3 regions of the Paenibacillus sp. CCS19 genome follow, and region 1 is predicted to be linked to each of the others. Evidence: riboswitches for the same ligand, from Rfam matches in the RefSeq annotation. Region 1 holds a riboswitch; each other region holds the start of a gene.
The links. A riboswitch is a leader RNA that binds a small molecule or an ion and turns the genes downstream of it on or off. The one in region 1 is predicted to bind cobalamin.

Region 1 (7,898 bases):
ATATTATCACTGGCTGAAGAACCTCGTACTTCACGGGGACCTAGGCTATTCCATGATTACGTATGAGTCCGTAACGAAGATGATATGGAGCCATATGGGGCCAACCGTACTGCTGATGGGAACGGCGCTTGTCCTTGGTGTAGCGATTGCGATTCCGCTTGGCGTTCTAAGCGCGACGAGACAATATTCCAAGCTCGACTATACGGCAATGACGGGATCGTTCTTGGGCATATCGGTTCCCAGCTTCTTCTTGGGTCTGGGTCTCATCTATGTATTCTCGCTTCAGCTGCATTGGCTTCCTTCCAGCGGCATGACCGAGTTGGGCGGCAGCGGAGGAGTGGCGGATGTATTGCGGCATATGATCCTGCCTGTTATCGTGCTGACAGCTAGCGTTGCGGGACGAAACGTTCGTTACGTACGATCGAGCATGCTGGAGATTATGGGGCAGGAGTATCTGCGAACCGCGCGTGCCAAGGGATTAAGAGAATTCCTTGTCGTTAACCGCCATGCAATGCGCAATGCATTGATTCCGATTGTAACGGTGCTGGGCATGGAGATTCCGATACTGTTCGGAGGCGCGGTCGTCATTGAACAGATTTTCTCCTGGCCGGGCATCGGGCAGTTGACGCTGTCTTCGATTATGAGCCGTGATTACTCCACGATTATGGGACTTAATCTTGTAGCGGCTTTCGTCGTCATTCTCGCCAATTTGTTGACGGACGTTCTATATGCCTTGGTCGATCCTAGAATCAAATACAGCTATCAAGGAGCGGCCAAATCATGAATCTATTCAAGCGGTATTTCATTCGGCGATCGGAGCCCGCAGTTGGCAGCGATCTAGTATGGACTGAACGTGACGGCAGCTCCAAGGGCATGTTCCTGATTCGCTTCAAGCGCCATAAGCTGGCGGTAGCGGGGTTCTTCGCGTTATGCATCATTGCATTGTGCGCAGTGCTTGCCCCATTCATAACGGCCTATGCGCCAACGACCGTAACCGATTCCTTCGGGGAAGGGCCTTCCTGGAAGCATCCGCTCGGGACAGATTTGGTCGGACGGGATATGCTCAGCCGTCTCATTTATGCGGCAAGAGTTTCGTTAGCCGTCGGCATCGGTGCAGTGGCGATCTCCGCTGCCATCGGGACGGTTCTCGGACTGATTTCCGGATATATTGGCGGCTGGATTGACGGCATTATTATGCGGATTACGGACATCTTCATGTCGTTCCCTTATATCATGCTTATTCTGGTCGTATCCAGCATTGTGGGGCCGGGTCTGCTGAATATTATTCTGATCTTAGGTGTGCTCGGCTGGCCGGGCGTCGCTCGTCTCGTTAGAGGCAACGTGTTATCGATTAAGCAGATGGACTATGTAAAGGCAAGCGTCGTGCTTGGCTTCCGTATGCCGCGTATTCTGTTCCAGCATATTCTTCCGAATACGGTAGCGCCGATTCTGATCTACGCGACTTCCGGCGTAGCGTTAGCCATTCTCGACGAAGCGGCACTGAGCTTCCTCGGACTTGGCGTTCAGCCGCCTACGCCAAGCTGGGGCAATATGCTGGCAAGCGCTCAATCGCTTACCGTATTGCTCAGCCAATCCTGGTTATGGATTCCGCCGGGCGTGCTCATCATTATTACGGTATTGTCCATCAACTTCATTGGAGACGCGCTTCGGGATACGCTTGACCCTAAGAATAATAAATAGCGCCACGTCGAGTAACAGCCAACTATAGAAGCCCTGTCCAATGGACAGGGCTTTTAGCTTGCACCTAAGTTTACTTGTAGTAAGAAGTCGTCAGCGGAACGAACATGCTGCCGCCGTCTTTTACATCCGCGTAAATATACAATTCCTCTACGCCGCTAATGTTAATCTCGAACGTTTTCAACCCTTCGCTGACGGCAACCGTATCGATCTCGAGGTCGATGGAAGTGTCTGAGTCCTGTACGAAGAATCGCTCGATGTCTTTGCCGATCGCCGCTACTTGCAGGTACAGCTTCTGGTATTTGCCCTTCGGATAGAGCATGAAGCTGCTGGATCGATTGCCGCTTAGATTGTTGAAGAAAACATCCTTGTAATCTTTGCCGTTGTAACTCGTCAGCTCAGGATCCTTCGTGCGATGATCGCTGCCGAAGCTGTCGGCGATCGGAATGCCATCGACCTTCTCGCCGAGCAGAATCGTATTGGTCTTGCCGTCATATTCAATGGCAACGCCTAATGCCTTGGAAATGGCCCGTACAGGAAGATAGGTGCTGTTGTTGTAGGAAATTGGGGCTAGAGCGGCGCCTTTGTCGTTCTGAGGTTGAAACGGCTTCCCATCCACCTTGAATTTCATCGAAGGGTCCAAATACGCTTTGATCTGTTGAAGCTTCGTACCTGCATATACGCCAGCGCTGGTGCTCGCTAGCAGAATAGCCGCGGCTCCGGCTGCAATCCATTGTTTCTTCATACCGTCACTTCCTCCCGACTAATGCATGGTTTCAAATTGGAAAATTCCAGTTAATATTGTACATAGAATATTGCAATTGTAAAATGATTCCAAGGACTTATTCGCTTATAGAGGAGAATAGAGCATGAAGGAGAATAGAGAACGGCTCTCGTTGTTCGTGGAGAACGCTGGCGCGATGAAGAAGGGATTCGCCTGGCATCATGGCATGGTGAACCGGTTGGCCGCACTGTTGTATGCCGTCGAGGATAAACAAGTCGATATAGCCGCCATTAAGGACAATATGGATCGAATCAAGAAGAACACAGGCATGTTTTCTTCGTTCAGAGGCAACGTTAGTTTTGCTGCTCAGCTAGCGCTCTCCGATGAGCCCGATACGCGTCTGCTTCATGCACTGGATGTCTTTGATCTGTTGAAAAATGTGAAGTTCCGGTCATCGCCTTACCTCCCGGTCGCTGCGTACCAGATTGCTGCCCATTCCACGAAGGATCAATTCGCGGATGTGGTCGCAAGAGCCAAGGCTTTCTACACCGCGATGAAATCGAATCATCCTTACCTGACGGGGCAGGATGACTATATCTATGCCGCCATGCTGGCGCTGTCGGATATTGAGGTCGAAGCGGGAACCGCTCGAATGGAGCAGTTCTACACCGAATTGAAATCTGAGCTGCGCCGAGGCAATGCCTTGCAAGCCTTAACCCAGGTGCTGGTGCTAGGAGCGGGAGATGAGGAGCCGGCAGCGCGGGTGCTGAGGCTGAAAGATGCTTTTCGTTCCAGGGGAATCAAGATGGATCGATCAGATACGTTGTCGTCCATAGGTGTACTGGCGCTGCTTCCTAGTGAGGATGGCGAGCTTGTCGAGAATCTGGTGCAAACGTTCGAATGGCTGCGGACGCAGAAGGGGTTCGGCAGATGGTCCGTCACAGAACCCGAGCTTCTGCTCTACTGCACTGCTTTGGTCGCGTATCAGCATGTGCAAGAGCTGTCCAGCCGTGTCTCGTTTACGACGCTCAGCACGAGCTTGACGAACATTCTGATCGCTCAGGAGGCGGCAATGACGGCGGCGGCAACGGCATCTGTAGTAGCTGCATCGTCTTCGTCCTCGTCAGATTGATTGGCACGGAGGCTGCATCGGTAGACGGATTTCTACTGCACGCACAGCCGCTACCCGTCGTCGCAGCTTTTGCGCTATAATAGGGCCTATGCATATTCAACAAGATGAACGAATCATACAATTCCACGTGTCCTATGGACAGCGGAACAAGTTATCCATCCATGTCGACCCGACGGGATTGGTTACCGTGAAGGCGCCGAACGGCACCAGCGAAGAGCTGATCGTGCGCGCCGTGCAGCAATATGGGAAGCAGATCGCGGCGCAGCTTGATGCAATCGAGCGGGCGCGCGATGTGTCGCATATCCGAGAGTATGAGGATCATGGCAAATTCCTTCACCTCGGCCGCTATTACACGCTCGATGAACTGATTGATACAGCGGCAGCAAGCGAGGAGGAGCTTCGACTGCGGCTAAGGAAGTTTTATTTTGCCAGCTGCAAGAAGGTTGTTCTGGAACGAATTACGGGATACCAGCGACAGTTGAAGCTGATGCCCAAATCGATCGAAATCGTCGAGTCGGCGACCAAATGGGGCAGCTGCAGCTCGAGTAAACAGCTAACGTTCAACTATCGTCTAGCCATGGCTCCGGTCGATGTGATCGACTATGTCATCGTGCATGAGCTATGCCATCTCAAGCATATGAATCACGACCGCTCCTTCTGGCGGCTCATTGGGAGCATTATGCCCGATTATAAGGAGAAGGAAGCTTTCCTAGCTCGATATGGGCAGGCGATGACGCTCTAGCTGTATGGTATTTAATAGAAGATGATGTCGTCGCTTTAGTTCGATAGGAGAAGAGAATATGAATTTGGACCGGCATGTTACAATTGCTTGTCAATCGGCCGAACCGCCTTCCCAGTTGCGCAAGTCTCGGTTATAATGAGTGGGAGATTTTGCGTAAAACCATCATATTTTTATGCCATTAGGTGCCTTGTCGGTCTTCAAGAGCTGTTAGCGCTCAAGGGGACTGCGCAGGGTTAAAAGGGAAACCGGTGCAAATCCGGTGCGGTCCCGCCACTGTAATACGGGGACGACCTCGAAGTGCCACTGTTCGTTATCGAATGGGAAGGCGAGGAAGTCATGAACCCGTAAGCCAGGAGACCTGCCTAATCGGTACGCCAATGAAGCTCCTTCGCGGAAAGGATCGGTCGATCAGGGCAGACGCTTTTGTCTGTTTGCTTGTTTATTTTCCTGATTTGTATCGCCTTGTTTCCTTATGGAGACAAGGTTTTTTTCGTTGTATGGCCTTTCATGAAAATGGATCGGACTGTGCGCATTCTCGCCATTACAATCGGTAAGGGGAAGAGAAGAATGCAACGTATTTTACTAGTTTTGATGTCAGCTATGCTAGCTGTGATGTTGGCGGCATGCGGAGCGGACAAGAGCACGGAAACCAAAGGGAACGCGGATGCGGTTTCGAACGCGACGTCAGAAACTTCACAAGAACAGACAGAGCAAGCCAAGAGCACGGTCTATCCGCTTACGGTGAAGGACGCATCGGGCAAAGAAATCACGTTCGAGAAAGCGCCTGAGAAAATTGTATCGACTTCGCCGGCAGAGACGGAAATGTTGTTCGCGCTCGGCTTGAACGACCGGATCGTAGGCGTATCGGACTACGATGACTATCCGGAGGAGGCGAAGAGCAAAACAAAAGTCGGCGGCGTAGTCGAGCCTAATGCAGAAGCGATCGTCGCTGCGGGATCTGACCTTGTCGTGTCCGGCATCTCGATCAGCGAAGAGGCGCTCGAGCATCTGAACTCGCTTGGTCTGAAGGTGTTCGCGTCGAATCCGAAATCGGTGGACGATGTGCTGAGCGAGATTCTGTTATTGGGTCAAATCACGGATAAACAGCCGGAAGCGGAAGCGCTGGTCGGACAGATGAATGCGGACATCCAGAAGGTGAAGGATGCGGCGGCGACCGTTAAGGATAAGAAGAAAATGTACATCGAGTTCTCGCCGGGCTGGACGGTCGGCAGCGGCGAGTTCATGGATGAACTCATCACGCTGGCAGGCGGCATCAATATCGCGTCGGATGTGGCAGGCTGGTATCAGATCAATGAGGAGCGAATCGTCGCCGACAACCCGGACGTTATTATGTATACGCTGGACGGAATGGACAACGACAGCGGCAAAACGATCGATCAGTTGATCTACAGCCGCACGGGTTGGGACCAGATTAAAGCGGTGAAAGACAAGCAGGTAATCGGCGTTGACGGCAATTTGCTGTCCCGTCCAGGCCCGCGGATTACGCAAGGTCTGCTTGCAATCTCGAACGCGCTTTATCCTGGAGCGGTCAAATAACAAGCGATCAATGGTAGATGCAGAGGAGGAGCCGAGATTGTGCTCCTCTTTCTTTCACTTTAGGAGGGAATTCATGATGTCGGACTGCTTCAATACTAAAGTGTCGTACGAGACCGAAGGGACAGACTCGCGGCATCCCGCCGCAACGATCATGCTGCAGGGTACGGCGTCCGATGTCGGCAAGAGTCTGCTTGCGACAGCGCTGTGTCGTATCTTCAAGCAAGACGGCAGGAAGGTGGCCCCTTTCAAGTCGCAGAACATGTCGCTCAACTCTTATGTGACGCCTGATGGCCGAGAGATCGGCAGAGCGCAGGGAATGCAGGCGGATGCTTGCGGCATTGCGGCGACGACCGATATGAACCCGATCCTGCTGAAGCCAACGAAGGACATGGTATCGCAGGTTGTCGTGCATGGCAAACCGCTGATGGATATGGCCGCACGGGATTATCGGGAGCACTACCTTCCCAAGGCAGGGGCCATCGTGAGGGAGGCGCTTGCCCGTCTCCGTGATGATCATGACATTGTCGTGATCGAAGGAGCCGGCAGTCCGGCGGAAGTGAACCTGAAGGATCGAGACATTGTCAATATGCGGCTGGCAAGTTGGGCAGACGCTCCGGTGCTGCTGGTTGCCGACATTGATCGTGGGGGCGTATTCGCAGCGATCGTCGGCACGATGGAAATATTGGAGCCGGAAGAACGGGACCGCGTGAAAGGCATTATTATTAACAAATTCCGCGGGGATGTCTCGCTGTTGACGCCCGGCGTAGATTGGCTGGAGCAGCGAATCGGCAAGCCGGTGCTTGGCGTCGTACCCTATCTCGGCGGGCTGCAGCTGGAAGACGAGGATGGGGCATCGCTGGACGCCCGAGGCTACCGTGCGCGTGCGACCTCGAGCGATGAGCTGGATATTGTCGTGATACGGCTGCCTCGCATCTCGAATTTCACCGATTTTGACCCGCTGCAGCATGAGCCCGGCGTCGTCCTTCGTTATGTGCGTCATGCACGCGAGTGGGGAGAGCCGGACATCGTCATTATACCCGGAAGCAAAAACACAGTGGAGGATTTACTGTTCCTAAGAGAATCAGGCCTTGAAGCACTGCTGCTTAAACACATCCGAGAGGGCGGCAGAGCGGTAGGCATCTGCGGGGGCTACCAGATGATGGGCCAACGGCTGCTCGACCCCGACGGCGTTGAATCGAACGTTCCGGAGCTGGCGGGACTGGCCATCTTCCCAATGGAGACGGTATTCGCGAAGGAGAAGACGACGGAGCGGGTGACAGGAACGTTCGGGGCAGGTCTGAACGAAGCGATAACGGTGGAAGGGTATGAAATTCATATGGGTCGGACGACCTTCACGGATCCAGTCATGCAGCCTTTCCGCATCCGGTCAAGCCGCTTGAATGAAGAGTCAACTTCGTATCATCTGGATGGAGCCATATCATATGACTGCCTCCTATGGGGTACGTATATCCATCATATTTTTCACAATGATCAGTTTCGCCATAATTGGCTGAACGAAGCGCGTCATAGCAAGGGACTGCCGTTGTCCGAAGAAGAAACCCCGTTCGGCCGTCTGCGGGAGATGAGCTTCGATCGACTGGCCGACCATGTTCGCAAGCATGTCGATATGGCGGCGATTTACAAGATCATGAACGGAGGGAAATAGCAATGAACGAGATGACGGAAGCAAGCAAGCCTAGCAAGGAACGAGGGTTGGTGCTTGTCTATACTGGCGATGGCAAAGGAAAAACGACGGCAGCGATCGGCGTGGCAATTCGTGCCGCAGGACGAGGATTAAAGCCATTGATCATTCAGTTCATTAAATCGCCGGAACGTTCGTATGGCGAGGCGATCATGCTCGACAAGCTGGATATTCCGATTCATCAGATGGGCGTCGGCTTTACCTGGCTAAAGACGCCGGAGGAGCATCGCGAGGCGCTGGCGAAGGCGTGGGCTTATGCGAAGGAACGGATTCTTTCTGGAGAGCATGGGCTTGTCGTACTGGATGAGATCAACAATGCGCTCGCGATCGACCGTTTCCCGAT
Region 2 (7,898 bases), on a different contig from region 1:
ACGGTTTCCACCGCAGCTCTTGCCGCATCCGGTTCATCGATATGATCGGTGTCGCGGCTTACGATATAACCGACATATTTGCGCGCTTCCGGCAGGTTGCCTTCGATCAGCGGACGATAGACGAGCATAGCCGCATCCTTCAACCCTTTCACGGCGATGGTCGTCGAAATAAACCAAATGCTAACCGCGTAGCCCAGCCAGCGGTGAATCGCATCCGCAGCGACGACGATCAATACCATTGCAAACCAAGCTAATAACACAGTCGAAGCCGTTAATACGATTCCTCTCAGCTTAAGCACGGAAGGCTTAGCATCAGCATGAACGCCGCGGCGAAGCCGATTCTCCAGCCAGCGGATCCACTGGCCGATTCGAATGACCGGATGCGTCGGCCATTTCGGATCGCCGACGAGCAAATCGACGATAACCGCTGCCGCGCTCATCAGCAGCAGCTCGGGCCAGCTGTACACAATGCCGATCACAGGTCGTCCAGCGACACAGCGATCCGGCTTAAGTCAACCGGGATGCCGCTGACGACAAGAAACGTCCGATCGCATACTTCAGCGATTGTGCGATTCATTCGTCCCGCCGCATCGCGGAACGTCCGGCCGAGCGGATACGCCGGCACGATGCCGCTGCCAACCTCATTCGTGACAAGAAGCAGCGGATGACGATAGTCGGCAATCGCTTTAACTAATCGATCAACCTCCCTTTCCAGCCGCTCCACCGAATCGTGCTCATACGCGAGCAATGTATTCGTCAACCACAACGTTAGACAGTCCACAAGAACGACAAGCGGTTTGCTTCCGCCGCTGACCATTTCGTCTCCAAGATCGTTCAAAGCGCGCAGCCGTTCCGAAAGCGCCATCGTTTCTTCAATCGTATGCCATTGGAAGGCGCCTTCCTGACGTTGCTTCCGATGCCGCTCAATTCGCTCTTGCATCTCCTCATCGCCAATTGCTGCGGTTGCGACGTAGATCCCGCGATCTGCGAGCTTCGCTGCATATTGCTCAGCGAACGAGCTTTTGCCGCTGCGCGCGCCGCCTGTAATCAATGCTGCCATGCTGAATCCCCCTGTAATAGGCTACCCGCGTGATACACCAGCGCTGTCGAACGTCGCCATCTCACTCATAATCCGCTGTGCCGCCTCGATGAAGTGGAAGCACAACGCTGCGCCCGTTCCTTCGCCAAGCCTCATGGACAGATGAATAACCGGCGAAAGTCCGATATGTTGAAGGAGCTGACCATGCGCCCGCTCGTTCGACAAGTGGGAGCCGATCATATAGGGTACGGAATCCTTGCACAGCGATGCAGCAATAAGCGCTGCCGCCGAGGAAATGAATCCATCGATAACGACCGGACATCTGCGCGCTGCAGCGCCAATAATAACGCCTGCAAGACCCGCGATTTCGAGGCCGCCCACTTTGCTTAGCACATCGATTGGATCGGAAGCATCCGGCTGATTCGTCTCGATTGCACGACGAATGACCGCCATTTTGTGTTTAAGCCGCTCATCGTTAATGCCCGTTCCGCGTCCTGCAGCTTCCTCCGGAGACCCGCCCGTCAACACGGACAATACCGCAGAGCTCGCTGTTGTATTGCCGATGCCCATATCGCCCGTTGCGAACATCCGATAACCGTCCTGCCACAGCTGATCGACGACCTCTATTCCAACAAGAACAGCCTCAAGCGCGGTCTCTCGCGTCATCGCAGGACCTTGGGCCATATTGTTCGTACCGTGCATAAGCTTGCGGCTGATCAATTGCGGATGGCTCAGATCGGCATTGACGCCGATATCGACGCAGCGCACGTCTGCGCCAGCTTGTCTAGCCAGAACGTTAACCGCTGCGCCGCCTGACAGGAAGTTCAACACCATCTGCGGGGTTACTTCGGCCGGGAAGGCGCTTACGCCTTCTTCGCATACGCCATGGTCACCAGCCATGACGATAATGGCCTTGCGTGACAAGTCCGGATACAGCTCGCCTGTAATACCCGAAATCTGAGTTGCAATATCCTCGAGTTTGCCAAGACTGCCCGGCGGTTTGGTCAAGTTAAGCAAATGGTGCTCTGCGCGCAGCATAGCAGACTCGTCCAGCGGTTCGATGTTCCCGATTACTTCTGTCAGCCTGCTGTGCAATTGCAGTTCCTTGTCTAGATTTCCCGTCATGTTATTGCACTCTCCCGTTCGCTCTAATTTTAATGCTCATCGTCCGATCGGCTGCATGAATGGAACTTGATCCGATGAAGAATGTTTCTTCGCCCAATATCCTTCTCGATGCAGCACAATTTGCGGAGGACCGCCTTCTTCTGAGTAAATCACTTCCGCTTCCGCGTTGTACACATCGCGGACCAGCTCCTTCGTGATGACATCTCTCGGATTGCCGGAAGCATATAAGGCGCCCTCTTTCATAACGATCAACCGATCGCAATATAAGGACGCCAGATTCAAGTCATGAAGCACCGCCACTACGATCATGCCCCGCTCGCGCTGCCATTCCAGCACCGTCTCGAGCAGCTGCAGCTGATAGCCGATATCGAGGTAAGTGGTTGGTTCATCGAGCAACATGATCTGTGGATTCTGCACCATGATTTGGGCAAGAGCTGCACGCTGTCGTTCGCCGCCGCTCAATCGATCGAGTGAACGATGCTGGAGCTCGGCAAGCCCCATCCGCTCAAGCGCTGAATCGATCAGCGGAGTCGGATCGTCCGGCTCGTCGCCGAACCAGCCTTGGTACGCGAAGCGTCCCATAGCAACGGTATCACGCACAGAGAAGCCAACTGGAGGCAGACCGCCTTGCTGCAGGACTGCCATCGTTCTTGCCAGCATCTTGCGCGGGTATGCGCCGATCGGCTTCCCTTCCAGCAGAATGCTGCCGGAGGTAGGCTGTTCGGCACCGGACATGAGCCTAAGCAGCGATGTTTTGCCCGCGCCATTGGGCCCGATAATGCCATACATCCCCGGTTCCGAGAAGGAGAACGTCATCTGATTCACAACCGTCGAATGTTCAATTGCCAAGCTGACCCGCTTCGCTTCAATCATCCGTTATACGCCTCCTTTACCGCTTCCCAGCTTGTGACGATACAGCAGCAATGCGAAGAACGGAGCACCGACTAGTGCCGTTACGATGCCGAGTTGAATTTCCCGCGGCGATAATGCAATGCGTGCAACCGTATCTGCCCAGAGGACGAAGATGCCGCCGCCAATCGCGGACAACGGAATAAGTCGACGATAATCTGGACCGACAAGCAGCCGAAGCAGATGCGGCACTACTAGACCAACGAAACCAATAACGCCGGATACCGATACCGCAGCAGCGGTAAGCAATGTTGAACCGATCAACACGATGAGCTTCGTCCGCTCAACGTTGACGCCAAGGTGGGCCGCATGCCTCTCGCCGAATGCGAATAGGTTCAACCGATGCGCGTAGAGCGCAATGAGCGGCACGCCAATGATTAAGAATGGCAGCAGCATGTATACATGCTCCCAGCTTCTCAGCGCCAAGCTTCCCATGAGCCAGTATAATATCTGATTCACAACGCCTTCTGACATCGACACCATGAACGACACGAACGCGCCGAGGAATGATTGTATAATGACCCCTGCAAGAATAAGCGTTTCGAGCGCCATGGCTCCCTTCGAACGAGCAAGCGCAAACACAACGAACAACGTCAAAGCGCCGGTTACGAAAGCAACTAGCGGAATCGTCCATAAACCAATGAGCGATTGTAACCCGAAAAAAATAAGAAAAGCCGCGCCGACGGAGGAGCCGGACGCGACGCCCAGCGTATAAGGGTCAGCAAGCGGATTGCGCAGCACCCCTTGGAAGCCTGCGCCGGCTGTCGCCAGACAAGCGCCGACGAGCACCGCGAGGATGACGCGCGACAGCCGGATCTGCATCACGATCGCGACGTCACTGTCGGACCAATCGCCAAGCAGGTGGATACCGGTTATTTTGTAGATGAGAATGCCCCATACGTCTGACAGCGATAAGCCCGCTGAACCGATCGAAACTGCCAGACCGATAGAAACGACAAGAAGGAGCATGGCTGCTCCTCCATATAAGACTGATCGCAGTCTCATTCGTTATTGAAATCGTTCCGGGTGAATCGCCTTCGCGAGCGCCTGCAGTCCATCTGCAAGACGTGGGCCGACACGGGACAGCGGATCCTCCGGCACCTCGACGAGTCGGTTGTTCTTCACTGCGTCAATGACGTTCCAGCCTGGACGGGCTTTGATGCCTTCCAGAATAGCGTTCGGCTGCTCCGCTAATGCAGGATAAACGATGACTTGCGGGTTGCTCTTGACGATTTGCTCGGCATCGAATTCAAACCAGCCGTTATCCTGCGCAACGTTCTGACCGCCTGCCAGCGTCACCAGCTCATCCATAAACTCGCCTTTGCCGACCGTCCAGCCTGTCGAGAATTCGATGAATACGCTTGGTTTCTCGGCGCCGGCCAGCTTCGATTCGATATCGGCTTTCACTTGGCTCATATGGTCTGTAACTTCAGCAGCACCTTGCTGCTTGTCCGTCAGTACGCCGATGTTCTTGATTTTCTCGATGACGGCATCGTAGGTCTTCGGCTCTGTTGCATATACATTGAGCTTCAATGCGCGCAGCTGCTCGATCGCCTGAGCATTGGCCGTTACGGATGCAAGAATCAGATCCGGATTCAAAGCGGCTACCTTCTCGATGTTGGTCGTCATATCGCCAACCTTCTCGATTGCGCTTGCTTGCTCTGGGTAGTTGCTGTATTCGTCGACTCCGACCACGCTGTCACCGGCTCCGATTGAAAATGCAATCTCCGTCTCGCTTGGGGAAATCGTTACGATGCGAGTCGGTGCCTTCTCAAGCGTAATTTCCGTGCCGGAATCGTCCTTCAACGTCAGCGGATATACCGTTGCGCCTGGCTCCTCGGCTGCAGGCTCCGTCGTCTGGTCATTACTCTGCTCCGCGGACTGTTCCTGCTGCGAAGCGCTCGAAGTATCATTCGTCTTGCTGTCTTTGCTGCCGCATGCGGCGAGCAGCACAAGTACCATTACGATTGCAAGAAGACCTAGCTTCCTCCATTGTCGCAGCTGTGCTTGTTGCTTGTTCATGTCATCTCTTCCTTTCGATCATAGAAAAATAAAAAAGCATTCCCGACACAAGGGTCGGAAATGCTTCAGTCAACGCAGCCCTGCACCTGTCGCGAGCATCTAGTAGATGCACATCGCCAGCTGCTGCATTACGCCAATAAGCGAATATCCAACACCTTCCCTAACCCCACGTAGGTAGATGCATGACCGAGACAGGCAGGTATCCTGACTTGAAGCCCGAATCTGACGTCTTCCCAAGGTGATCCTCAGTGACACTTGTCAGTGCGGTTGCTTGGCTGCTGCTGCATGCCAAACGCTTCTTACAGTGGCGGGTCCGTGCCGGAATTACACCGGCTTCCCTATTGTGCTGTGCGGTTAGCGCAATGTTCGCTCCTCCGCTGAGCACCTGCTCGATTGCATATCCAATTGAATGAACGAAAGTAACTATATCATCGGACATGCGATTTGTCTATCCTTTCCTACTCCTATAAATGACTTATCGCTTCTTCCGTCGCAGCTGGAATCGAAGGATGATCGCATTGCCGACAACCGATAACGAGCTGAGCGCCATCGCCGTCCCAGCCATCCAAGGCTTCAACTGGCCAAGCGCCGCACTTGGTATAACGGCTGCGTTATAGACAAAAGCAAGCACTAGATTTTGCTTCACATTGCGCATCGTCAAACGGCTAATGCGGACCGTATCGGCAACGCCGGTCAGCCTGCCATGCAGCAAGGCAAGCTGACCCGCTCCCATCGCTGCATCAGCGCCCCCTCCGATCGCGAAGCCGACGTCTGCAGCGGCCAGCGCGGGGGCGTCATTCCATCCGTCGCCTACCATTGCGACCGCTCCGTATCGTTTCTGCAGCGAATGAATGAGCGCAACCTTCTGCTCGGGGCGAAGCGAAGCATGCGCTTCTCGGATTCGCAATCGCGTTGCAACGGCTGCTGCAGCTGCTTCGCGGTCGCCTGAGGCAAGCACAATGTGACGAATGCCTGCCTGTCGCAGCATCGCGATCGCTTCCCGCGCATCCGCACGAAGCGGATCCGCAAGCGCAATAGCCCCTTCGCAGCGGTTATCGACGGCGACATACCAGATCGTCTCGCCTTTGCGCTCATGCTCGACTGCGAAACGCCGAATTGAATCCGTCAAGCGCCAGCCATATTTGATCGCATAATCGTATCCGCCGACCGCAACTGTATATCCATCCAATTCAACCGACGATCCACCTTCCGTACGGCTCGCTCTATCACTGGTTGATGATGGTTGCGCTACGTATTGCGCAGACGATGCATTCGTAGACGATGCATGTGCAGCAGCCGCTCGAACCGCGGCAGCATAGGGATGAGAGGCATGTTCCTCCGCAGCCGCAGCCAGCCTCAGCAGCGATGCCGGATGCATCGTATCGGCGTGAACGGCTGTCACTTGCGCACGGCCCTCCGTGAGCGTCCCTGTCTTATCCAGCACAACCGCCTGCAGCTGCGCGGCTGTTTCCAAAGCATCCGCCTGCTTCAACACAATGCCCCGCTTCGCCGAGGCGATCGAAGCCGCCGCAAGCGATAACGGCGTGGCGAGGCCAAGCGCGCAAGGGCAAGCGGCTAACAGAACAGCCAGCGCTCGAATGAATGCCGCTTCTCCATCCCCTTTGGTCCACCAGAGAATGCTGATGACGAATGTTGCGATAGACAGACCAATCATGACGGGTACGAAAACACCGGAAATCGCATCCGCCTTGCGCTGAACGGACGTCTTCGATGCGAGCGCTTCTCGCATCATTGCATGAAGCCTCGACAACGCGGTCGTGGAACCGGCTGCCTTCACATATACGTGCGCTTCACCTCGCGCATTGATTGTACCGGCATACACGCGATCCCCGCGCTGCTTGGCGACAAGCCTGCTTTCTCCGGTCAGCAGCGATTCGTCTGCTTCCGCAGAATGAGATTGAAGCACGCCATCTGCGGGGAACGGCTGGCCCGGTTCAACGATCACTTCATCCCCGGCTTTCAACTGCGCCGATGCAAGCTCTTCCCGCTGTCCATCTCGCAGAATTGTCGCCATCGCAGGCTGAAGCTCACCTAGACTGCCTAGCTCTGAAGCGGTGCGGCCTGCCGCAGCGGCTTCTATCCATTTGCCCAACAGCACAGCCGTTATGACGACTGCCGATGTCTCGAAATAAAGCGCGCTGTCCGCACCTACCGGCAGTCCGCCGCCGCGAAATACCATGTAATGACTGTACAAATATGCGGCAGTCGTTCCTGTAGCCACGAGCACATCCATATTGGCGGCCTTCTGCCTCAGTGCATAGTAGGCGCCGTAATAGAACGGAGCAGCAGGAACCAGCTGGATGATTGTAGCAAGCCCAAGCTGCACCCAGCGGTTCATCAACAGTTCAGGGACGGGTATGAACGATAATGCCTCCATATGATGAGCCATCGGCAACAGCAGCGGAATGGTCATCAATACGGAGAGAATCAGTCTGAGCAAAAGCATCGTTCGTTCCTGCCGATCGAAAGCAGGCCGCTGTTCCGATGACGATTGAAAACCTAACCTCGTAATGACGCTGCCGATATCGTTAACGCTTAATCGCGATGGCTCGTAGACGATCCATGCCGAACGGGACGCATAGCTGACCGCTGCCTGCTTCACGCCGGGAAGGCGCCCTACGGCTTTCTCAATCCGCGTGGCACATGCCGTACAATGCATGCCGCCGATTCGAAGATCGACCGATATCGGATCGAATGACGCGGCATCGTTTGGATGAGATTCAGCGTCTGTTGGTACAAGCGGAGGGGTCATCATTGGCAAAGACATAGACGCATCACTCCT
Region 3 (7,898 bases), on a different contig from region 1:
CGTAGACTTATTGCTGGTGAACGAACCGTTCCCGCCATAGAAGTAAGCAACGGCTAGTACCATTACGATAACGACTAAAGTAAGCCATTTCTTCGCGGACAGCTTCATACGTGATGTACACCCCCAAATAACGAGGCAAGGGCATTCAGTATGCCCTTGCCTCTCTCGTGTTCACTGCATTCTATCCATGCGCTGAGATACATGCAACTTACTTTACATCCGTCATGTCATACAGACTTGTCTTGCCGCCGAGCAGTCGATCGTACGCGACCAGCGCGTACATCGCTTGATCCGCAGCCATCGGATCAGCCATGCCTGGCTGGGCGCCGCCGTTATCATTGCCGCCAGCCTTAATGTGATAGAAACCGCCTTCTGCGGCTGCGAAGCTCATGAGTGCATCAACGACAGAATGACCATTTTTCACGAAACGGGTATCGGTATGCGGGTTGATCCCCAAGCTCGTCAACGCGACGATAACCTGCGCTGCGCTCTCTACGTTGTTCGCATCGTTGCTTGCGAAACCGCCATCCGACTGCTGCTGTGCAGACAACCATGCGAGCGCCTTATTAACTGCGGCCTTAACGTCTGCGTTATCCGTGTAATAGGGTGCAAGCGCTTGAATCGCCATTCCCGTTACGTCTGCGTCCGCAGCCGTGGCGTTCTCTCCGAGAGCCCATCCCCCACCTGCAATCTGACGGTTTAGAATGAACCGGATGAGGCCTTCTCTTGTCGTCTGTGTGGATACACTCTTCACGATAGGGATCTCATACTGGTTGCTGTCTAATGCGATAAGGGCGAAGATCGGACCATTGATTCCTTGTTTGATCAACGTATCGAAGTCAGCCAGCTTCTCGAGCAGATTGTAGCCTGCAACATCGTCCACACTGCGGCCGAGAGCAGACAGCGCCAGAATGACGCGGTCATACTCGGTGTATTTGACACTGTGGAGGTTGCCCTCCTTTTCCTTCAGCGTCTTCTCTAGGTTTGCGTAATACGTGTTATACCAAGAAGCTGGCACTTTCTCGCCCGAACGTGCCAATCCCAGTACCGTCCATTCGCCGCCAAGAGTTGATACGGTAGGGTTCGTCACAGACTTGAGCAAGTATTGTGCGGTTCGTGCGATTTGCTTCTCGACCGCTTGCTTGTGAACTTCAACAGCAGGCAGTTCTTGCTCCGTACCGTCGGACTTGTAGTCATACGAACGCATCGCAACGACAAACGCCATCTCGCGTGTTACGGTTCCAGCTGGATCAAACTTGCTGCCTACGCCGTTCATCCATTGCAGCGCGAGACTAGTCTTCACAGCGGATTGTGCCCATGATGATACTTGGTTAATATCGTTAATATTTAATGTTGTTGATGAAGTTTCTCCTTCTTCAACACCAAACGCTCGAACGATCATGACGGCCATTTGTTCACGCGTAAGCGTATCATTCGGTTTGAACTCGCCGTTATAACCCGTAATGAAACCTGCCTTGTACGCTGCTTCTACATAAGGGCTGTACCATGCTGTCGGCTGGATATCCTTGAAGGAAGTCGTTGCTGACTGCTCTACCTCCAGCTTAAGCACCGCCGCCATCAGCTTCGTAAACTCCGCGCGCGTCACCGATCCTTTAGGGCTCAATTTGCCGCCGCTGCCTTGTACGAAGCCTTTCTGCACAGCATCCTCGATCGATTGCACAGCCCAAGCCGATACTTGTTTCGCATCGGAGAACAATGCGCTAAGCTCTACTTCCGTCGATGCTGCTTGTGTCGTGTACGTAACGAACGAAGTGAAGTGGTTCGTCTTAATGATCAGATCGTCGCCGACTAAGTAGGCGTAAGTGATGAGCTCTTTGCCTGCTGTTGCTTTCTTGCCTTCTTCATCCGAAGCGAACAGCTTGATTTGGGTGAACGATTGATTTTGAATAAAACCAGCTAGTTGTCCCTTCGCTCCCTTGATCGTAAGCGTCAGTGTGCGATCGAACGTATACGAGGAATCTGCCGCGCCCATGAGGAACGCATGCATAATGCTGTTAACCGTTGTGCCTTGTGCCTGTTGGCCATTGATAAGCTTAAGCAGATCTGCACGTGTTGGGTCGATGCCGGTAAACAGTTCTAGGCTCGACTGCCCCGATAAAATCTTCGTTCCCTGCTCAACGGAAAGGGTCAAATTGCCTTTGTTCGCCGTCAGTTGAGGAAGCCCGTCTGTCGACTCTTCCGTATTCAATACGATCTTATGCTGGACATCCGGGATGTTCAGCGTAATCGGCTGCGAAGCTTGTTCCTTGGTCGGCTTCAGCTCGTAATCCTTCTGAAGATCCTTCGGCACGTCAATAACAGCGCCTGGTTGAGTCGTTGATCCTGTGCCAGCACCTGCGCCCGTGCCCGTACCTGTGCCTGGCGTATAACAAGCACCTAGGTCGCAGCCGAGATCCTTCGTGTAGCGCCATGCAACGACATCATTTGCATGGAGAGTGTGGATACCCGCACTATGATTTGGGAAAATGCCGTTAACCGCGTACATCCAGCCGCTGTCCGGGCCGCGATCGAACTCGCTTAGGCCGTCAATGCCTTGCACATAGATCGCAGCGCCCGAGCCCTCATAACGAATCTTGCCCGGCAGCTCTCGCGCCAGAACCGTGAAAGCTGTATCGCCGGCTTGAAGCGCGACCTGCTTCGATGCAAGAATCGTTCCCTTCTGACTATCGCCGTTGACGGACAGCGTCACATAACTTGTGATCGATCCACCGTTGCCTGGGTTCGTCGTAGAAGCTGGCGCAATGACAAGCGGTTTCGTCGAACGAACAAGATTCGGTGCTTGATCAGTCACATAACCAGTTACTTCGACGGTGTACGTGCCAGCTTGCGCAAAGCCGCCGCTGAACGTCGCTATGCCCTCGTTATTTGTTGTGACAGTCGTGCCGCCAATCTTAACTTGCACATCTGCTGCAGCGGATTTGACGATCTCGCTGCTTTGAGCATCATTGTTCCATACGGAGGTGACCTGAGTCACCGCAACAGTGAAGGATTCCCCAGCTTTGGGTTCAGCTGGCGTTACTTGAATGGAATCGACCATCTGGGTGTCGGAACCGGTGTAATAAACGACAACTCGGTCATTCTTCTTCAGTTCAAACGCATCCATGCCAACGGATGGGAAAATCCATTTACCAGCGCGATAGATGTTGAACATCCAGCCATCATAGCCGCCGTATGTACCTGCTACGATATTGTTAATGGCGGATACGTATTTGCCGAACGATGAGTCCGTTACCGCAATTGGCACTTGTTTCTCTGACAGAAGGTTCTGGAGTGCCGCCAGTGCATTCGTGCCGCTTGCACTGCCTTCTGCGATCGGACCTTGCGGCCCTTCTACTTGGATGGATACCGTCAATAGCGGCTTGCCCATCTGGTACAAGCGTCCCTCTCCGCGCACGAACTTCTCGTATGCGGTAAGAGCTTGCTGAGCCTGCTCGGTTGCCATGGCGTCAGAAGCCGCTTGCGGGTCAATGACATGAGAGAATCCGCCATCCGATTGGTAAAAGCTGAACAGCTTATCCAGCAGCGTAATGCCATTCTTCGTAAATTTAGCGCTCGTCGGGTCAATACCGTTGGACGTCAGGGCGATAATCGCTTGCGATACGCTTTCGCTCGAATCGGTCCCCCATGACAAATATCCGCCGTTCGCCTGTTGATTCAAGGACAGCCATTCAACTGCTCGATCGCCTGCGGTCTTCACATCGGCTTGGCTCATGTAAGACGCGAGTGCGGTCAGTGTCATCGCCGTCACATCTGGATCGCTGGCGCCTGTGTTTAAGGCGAAGCCGCCATCCGCCTTCTGACGATCCAAGATCGCTTTCAACAGCTTCGTACGATCCCACTTCGCATCGCTAGGCGTTGTGTACTCACCGCTATCAAGAGCAATCAGTGCAAACACTAAACCATTCGTTCCTTGGTTCTCCATGATGTCGCTGTTGTAGATTCGTTCTACAAGATTCATGCCGTCGTAGTCAGCAGCATCTTGACGCAGCGCAGACAATGCGATTACAAGCCGCTCGTAATCCGTCACATAAGCATACTCAGGGGACTCTTTGATGAAAGCCAGCGAAGGAAGCGTTGATAGATAGCTGTCCGGCACCCTCAACCCTGCGCGGGCAATGGCTACCGCCTGCCATTCGGTGTCGGACCAGCTTGATCCAAGAATCCACTGCGCCGGCCAGCCATATGTTTGCGGCGTTCCGAAATCATACAGGCGATTGCCACCTGACTTGAACGCATTGTAGGCAAGAAGCGCCTGCAGCGCTTGCTCTGTCGCCATGCCGTTCGAAGCAGCCCCAGGCGTGTGCGAGAATGTTCCGTTCGCTAAGCGGAAGCTGAGCAGCTTCTGGACGAGGTTGACGCCATTTTTCGTAAAACGGTCAGTTGTTGGATCGATACCTTGCGAAGTAAGTCCAATGATCGCCTGAGCCACACTTTCGCTAGCATCCGCTCCCCATGAGAGGTAACCGCCATTTGCCTGCTGTTTGAGCGACAGCCACTCTACAGCTTTGCCGATCGCGGCCTGTGCATCTGCTTGGCCCGCATAAGGTGATAGAGCAGTCAGCGTCATGGCCGTGATATCTGGATCGCTGGCACCGCCGCCGAGCGCAAAGCCTCCATCTGCCTTCTGCAATGCAATAATGGCAGCGACGAGCTTCTCGCGAGTCCAGACCGCATCGGCTGGAACCGCGTATCTGCCACTGTCTAGTGCGATAAGCCCATATAGAGGACCATTCAGTCCCTGATTGGTCATTCTCGCATTGTTATAGATCTTCTCAATCAGATTGTATCCGGCGAACTTCGTCGCATCTTGATGCGCCGCCGTAAGACCGATTACCGTTCTCTCGTAGTCCGTCACCAGCGTGAAGGTACCTTTATTCGCAACAAGCGTCTTATATAGACCTGCTGCATAATTGCTAGGAAGCTTCTTCCCTGCCTTCGAAAGACCGACAGCCTGCCAGTCTCCGATCTTCGCAAGGCTGAGCATGCTTTGTGCAGCGCCTTCGATAGCCGTCTGAACTTCTGTAAGAAGTGGATCAGTCGTTGGAGAAGACACATCCGCCAGTTCGGTATTGCTCGATGTATCTTGCATAGACTCGGCTGCTGTACGCGAAGCTGGAACGGAATCCACTTCCGCATAAACTTGAAAAGCTTGCGTGAAGCTCGTAATGAACACCGCAATGACGAGCAGAAGCTTCAATGCCGCTCTCGCAGATGTTCGCCTTAATTTACTTGATAATTTCATCCTATAACGCTCCTCGTAACTAATTAGAATCCGTACAATTACCGATGTTCAAAAACGCAAAAAAGCCGCCCTCGAGGGCGGCTTAATAAAGGTCGAATGTGCATGCTGAAGCCAGCTGCACACTTCGAACCTATCAGATACATCATTTGTATCCGTTACGTCTTTCTTATTCTCACCCCCCGAAGAATAAAGAAAATTCACATAAAGGCAGGTCTCCTGGCTCATGATTCATCGCATCTCTATGCCTTCCCAGCGTCTAAACAACCAGTGGCTTCATATAGAGGTGCTCATCAATTACAGTGGCGGGACCGCGTCGGATTGTAACCGAACTTCCCTTTTAAGCAGACTTGCAAGCAAGGCTGCACCTTTACGGACTTTGTATTCAATTATTTATCCTGTTCATCATACAGACTATTGCATGGACTGTCTATGAAAAAGTTCACAAACATGGTCCCGAAACGACATGCGATTACATTTCAAAATAGCTGTCTCGCTCTATCTTGCACACGCGAAGCGCGTATTTCGAATACCAAGTCGACTTTCCTCGTTCCTGTGCGACACGATGCAGCGAATGCTCCTTCCAGTTACGGATCGCCTCCAAGGACTCCCAGTATGATACTGTAATTCCGAGTCTCTCTTCGTCGCGGTTGCTGCTCTCAACACCAAGAAATCCAGGTTGGCTCGAAGCAAGTTCAACCATCTTATCGGCCATCGCACCATAACCTAGGTCCCCGTCTGTCCGTTCGGATGTGAAAATCACCGCATAATACGGGGGTTGCGGCGTCTTTGCAATTCCGCTCATCGTATTCGTACCTCCTATGGATAGGTATAGAATGGTTGCACAGTACGCTTCGTACAACCTAACAAATCTACCATACGCTATCATCCTATGATAGACAAGCATCCAATAAGTGGTTTAACCTATCGCTTCAAATAAAGAAGAAATCCGTACTAATTATCAATGATAATTTCCCCTTCACCACTCGGTTCCTCGAAGCCGTTAATGAAGGTGGTTAGAAGCTCTTCCGTAATGGGAAAAGCAGCGTTCGCATCGAATCGCTCGCTGCGCACCTTAAGCCGTCGACGCAATTCGTCTGGAGGAACACGCAAGTAAAGCAGCCGCCAGCGTCCGCCGGCTTCTTCTATTAATTGCTTATATCGATCACGTTCACGACGATTCCAGAAGCTGGAGTCGACGATCACATGTTTCTTCGCTTGAATAAGTGCGATAAGTCGAGCAAACAGCCGTTGATGTGCGGCATCTAGCTTCGCTCGATACTGTTCAATCGGATAATCAACCCCGTACCGACCATAAGTCCGCCACACTTCCTCATCGATCGATAGTCGACTATAGCCCTGTTGTTCAGCTAACTGCTGCGACAGTGTAGTCTTCCCTGAACCAGCAATGCCGCACATTAGAATAACAACGGAATGATCGCCATCGCGCTCCCGATCGATAAGTTTCGCTAGATCAAGTGGTTCAGTCATGGTTGCTCGCTCCTTATTCATCCGAAATAGCCAGCTCTATCAGTTTATGGTCTATGATTGCAACTGCACCGATATCTGATGAATATGATATCGCTTACCGTCTGATTCGTCTCCTCGTACAGCTCCCTGCACACGCAATCCCTTGCTGATTCACCGGACTCGATTACGCCGCCGGGCAGCTCCCAGCTGCTGCGCCATTTGTTAAACATCATCAGCGATTTACCCTGGCATCTAACAACGATTAACGCATGCGTGAACGGTGCATCAAGCTCCCTAGTAGATAGCTCTGATTCGGATATCTTAATCAAATCCAGCAGTACATTGCCTTTGGCGTCCGTCACAATAGACATCGTATTTCCCTCCAGTTGCAAGAGTCGTTCTCGCGCTACTTTTAAACACGGATATCGCAGCAGCTCTGCTAGTCAGAATCTACACATTCTTATTTCGAATTTCGAGATGAACTTCCTCTGTTCGCACATCGATAAACTTTACGAGCAGCGAGATTTTGTTATCGGCATGCAGCCGTTCCCAGTAGTAATTGGCAGTGTCTTCGATGGAATCCCATAGCGGCACCTCGAAAGGCTCGCCTACGAACGGTTTCAGAACCCCGTTCTCTTCCGCACGGTACGTATGGATGCAATGTCCCATCCCTGATTTGAACGAGCTGTAATGATAGAATTGCCGCAAACATACTGCCGGATCATTATCATGCGTCTTCAGAATCGAGAGCGTATACGATTGGTTCGCAGTGTCGAGCATTGCAGAGATACGCGGCGTATAGTGCGGCGCATCAGGTTCGAACTCGCGTGTCATCAGCAGCTGTATGAACGTATTTCCTTGTTTGATGCCGTCATAGACGGTATCCGTCTGATCGCCATTGGTGACGATATGCATACCGTTCCAATCTCGTACTGGATAATAGATGATGAGCGACGGATCCTCCATCAGCGTTGGATCGAACGCCGAGTTCTTCACATGATTTCCTTCTCGCTCGAATACGCGGTTGCGGCTGTTCGCACTCCGTCCCATAATCCAGTACACCTGCACATAATGGGCTGCTGACGGTGTCTGGCCAACGATTAACGTTCTTCCCGGATATGGATTGGCGAATAACTGATCTGCTGACAATGTACATAACTCCTCTCGA

Region 2: another riboswitch for cobalamin. It lies ahead of SBI19_RS27650 (ABC transporter substrate-binding protein); the one in region 1 lies ahead of SBI19_RS11630 (ABC transporter substrate-binding protein).
Region 3: another riboswitch for cobalamin. It lies ahead of SBI19_RS02005 (S-layer homology domain-containing protein); the one in region 1 lies ahead of SBI19_RS11630 (ABC transporter substrate-binding protein).

The regions. Positions count from the first base shown of each region.
Region 1 is NZ_BTCK01000013.1:87,565-95,462, forward strand. Features, by position in the region: gene SBI19_RS11605 (ABC transporter permease) at 1-784, shown strand, start outside; gene opp4C (oligopeptide ABC transporter permease) at 781-1,701, shown strand; gene SBI19_RS11615 (stalk domain-containing protein) at 1,772-2,443, opposite strand; gene SBI19_RS11620 (DUF4003 family protein) at 2,568-3,554, shown strand; gene SBI19_RS11625 (M48 family metallopeptidase) at 3,643-4,296, shown strand; cobalamin riboswitch at 4,460-4,676, shown strand; gene SBI19_RS11630 (ABC transporter substrate-binding protein) at 4,864-5,853, shown strand; gene SBI19_RS11635 (cobyric acid synthase) at 5,927-7,519, shown strand; gene SBI19_RS11640 (cob(I)yrinic acid a,c-diamide adenosyltransferase) at 7,531-7,898, shown strand, end outside.
Region 2 is NZ_BTCK01000067.1:10,298-18,195, forward strand. Features, by position in the region: gene cbiB (adenosylcobinamide-phosphate synthase CbiB) at 1-440, opposite strand, end outside; gene cobU (bifunctional adenosylcobinamide kinase/adenosylcobinamide-phosphate guanylyltransferase) at 476-1,060, opposite strand; gene cobT (nicotinate-nucleotide--dimethylbenzimidazole phosphoribosyltransferase) at 1,082-2,164, opposite strand; gene SBI19_RS27640 (ABC transporter ATP-binding protein) at 2,201-3,037, opposite strand; gene SBI19_RS27645 (FecCD family ABC transporter permease) at 3,041-4,078, opposite strand; gene SBI19_RS27650 (ABC transporter substrate-binding protein) at 4,082-5,095, opposite strand; cobalamin riboswitch at 5,273-5,499, opposite strand; gene SBI19_RS27655 (heavy metal translocating P-type ATPase) at 5,571-7,883, opposite strand.
Region 3 is NZ_BTCK01000001.1:414,786-422,683, reverse strand. Features, by position in the region: gene SBI19_RS02010 (DUF4430 domain-containing protein) at 1-108, opposite strand, end outside; gene SBI19_RS02005 (S-layer homology domain-containing protein) at 209-5,263, opposite strand; cobalamin riboswitch at 5,453-5,647, opposite strand; gene SBI19_RS02000 (antibiotic biosynthesis monooxygenase family protein) at 5,733-6,065, opposite strand; gene SBI19_RS01995 (P-loop nucleotide/nucleoside kinase family protein) at 6,215-6,751, opposite strand; gene SBI19_RS01990 (NUDIX domain-containing protein) at 6,796-7,101, opposite strand; gene SBI19_RS01985 (IMP cyclohydrolase) at 7,181-7,879, opposite strand.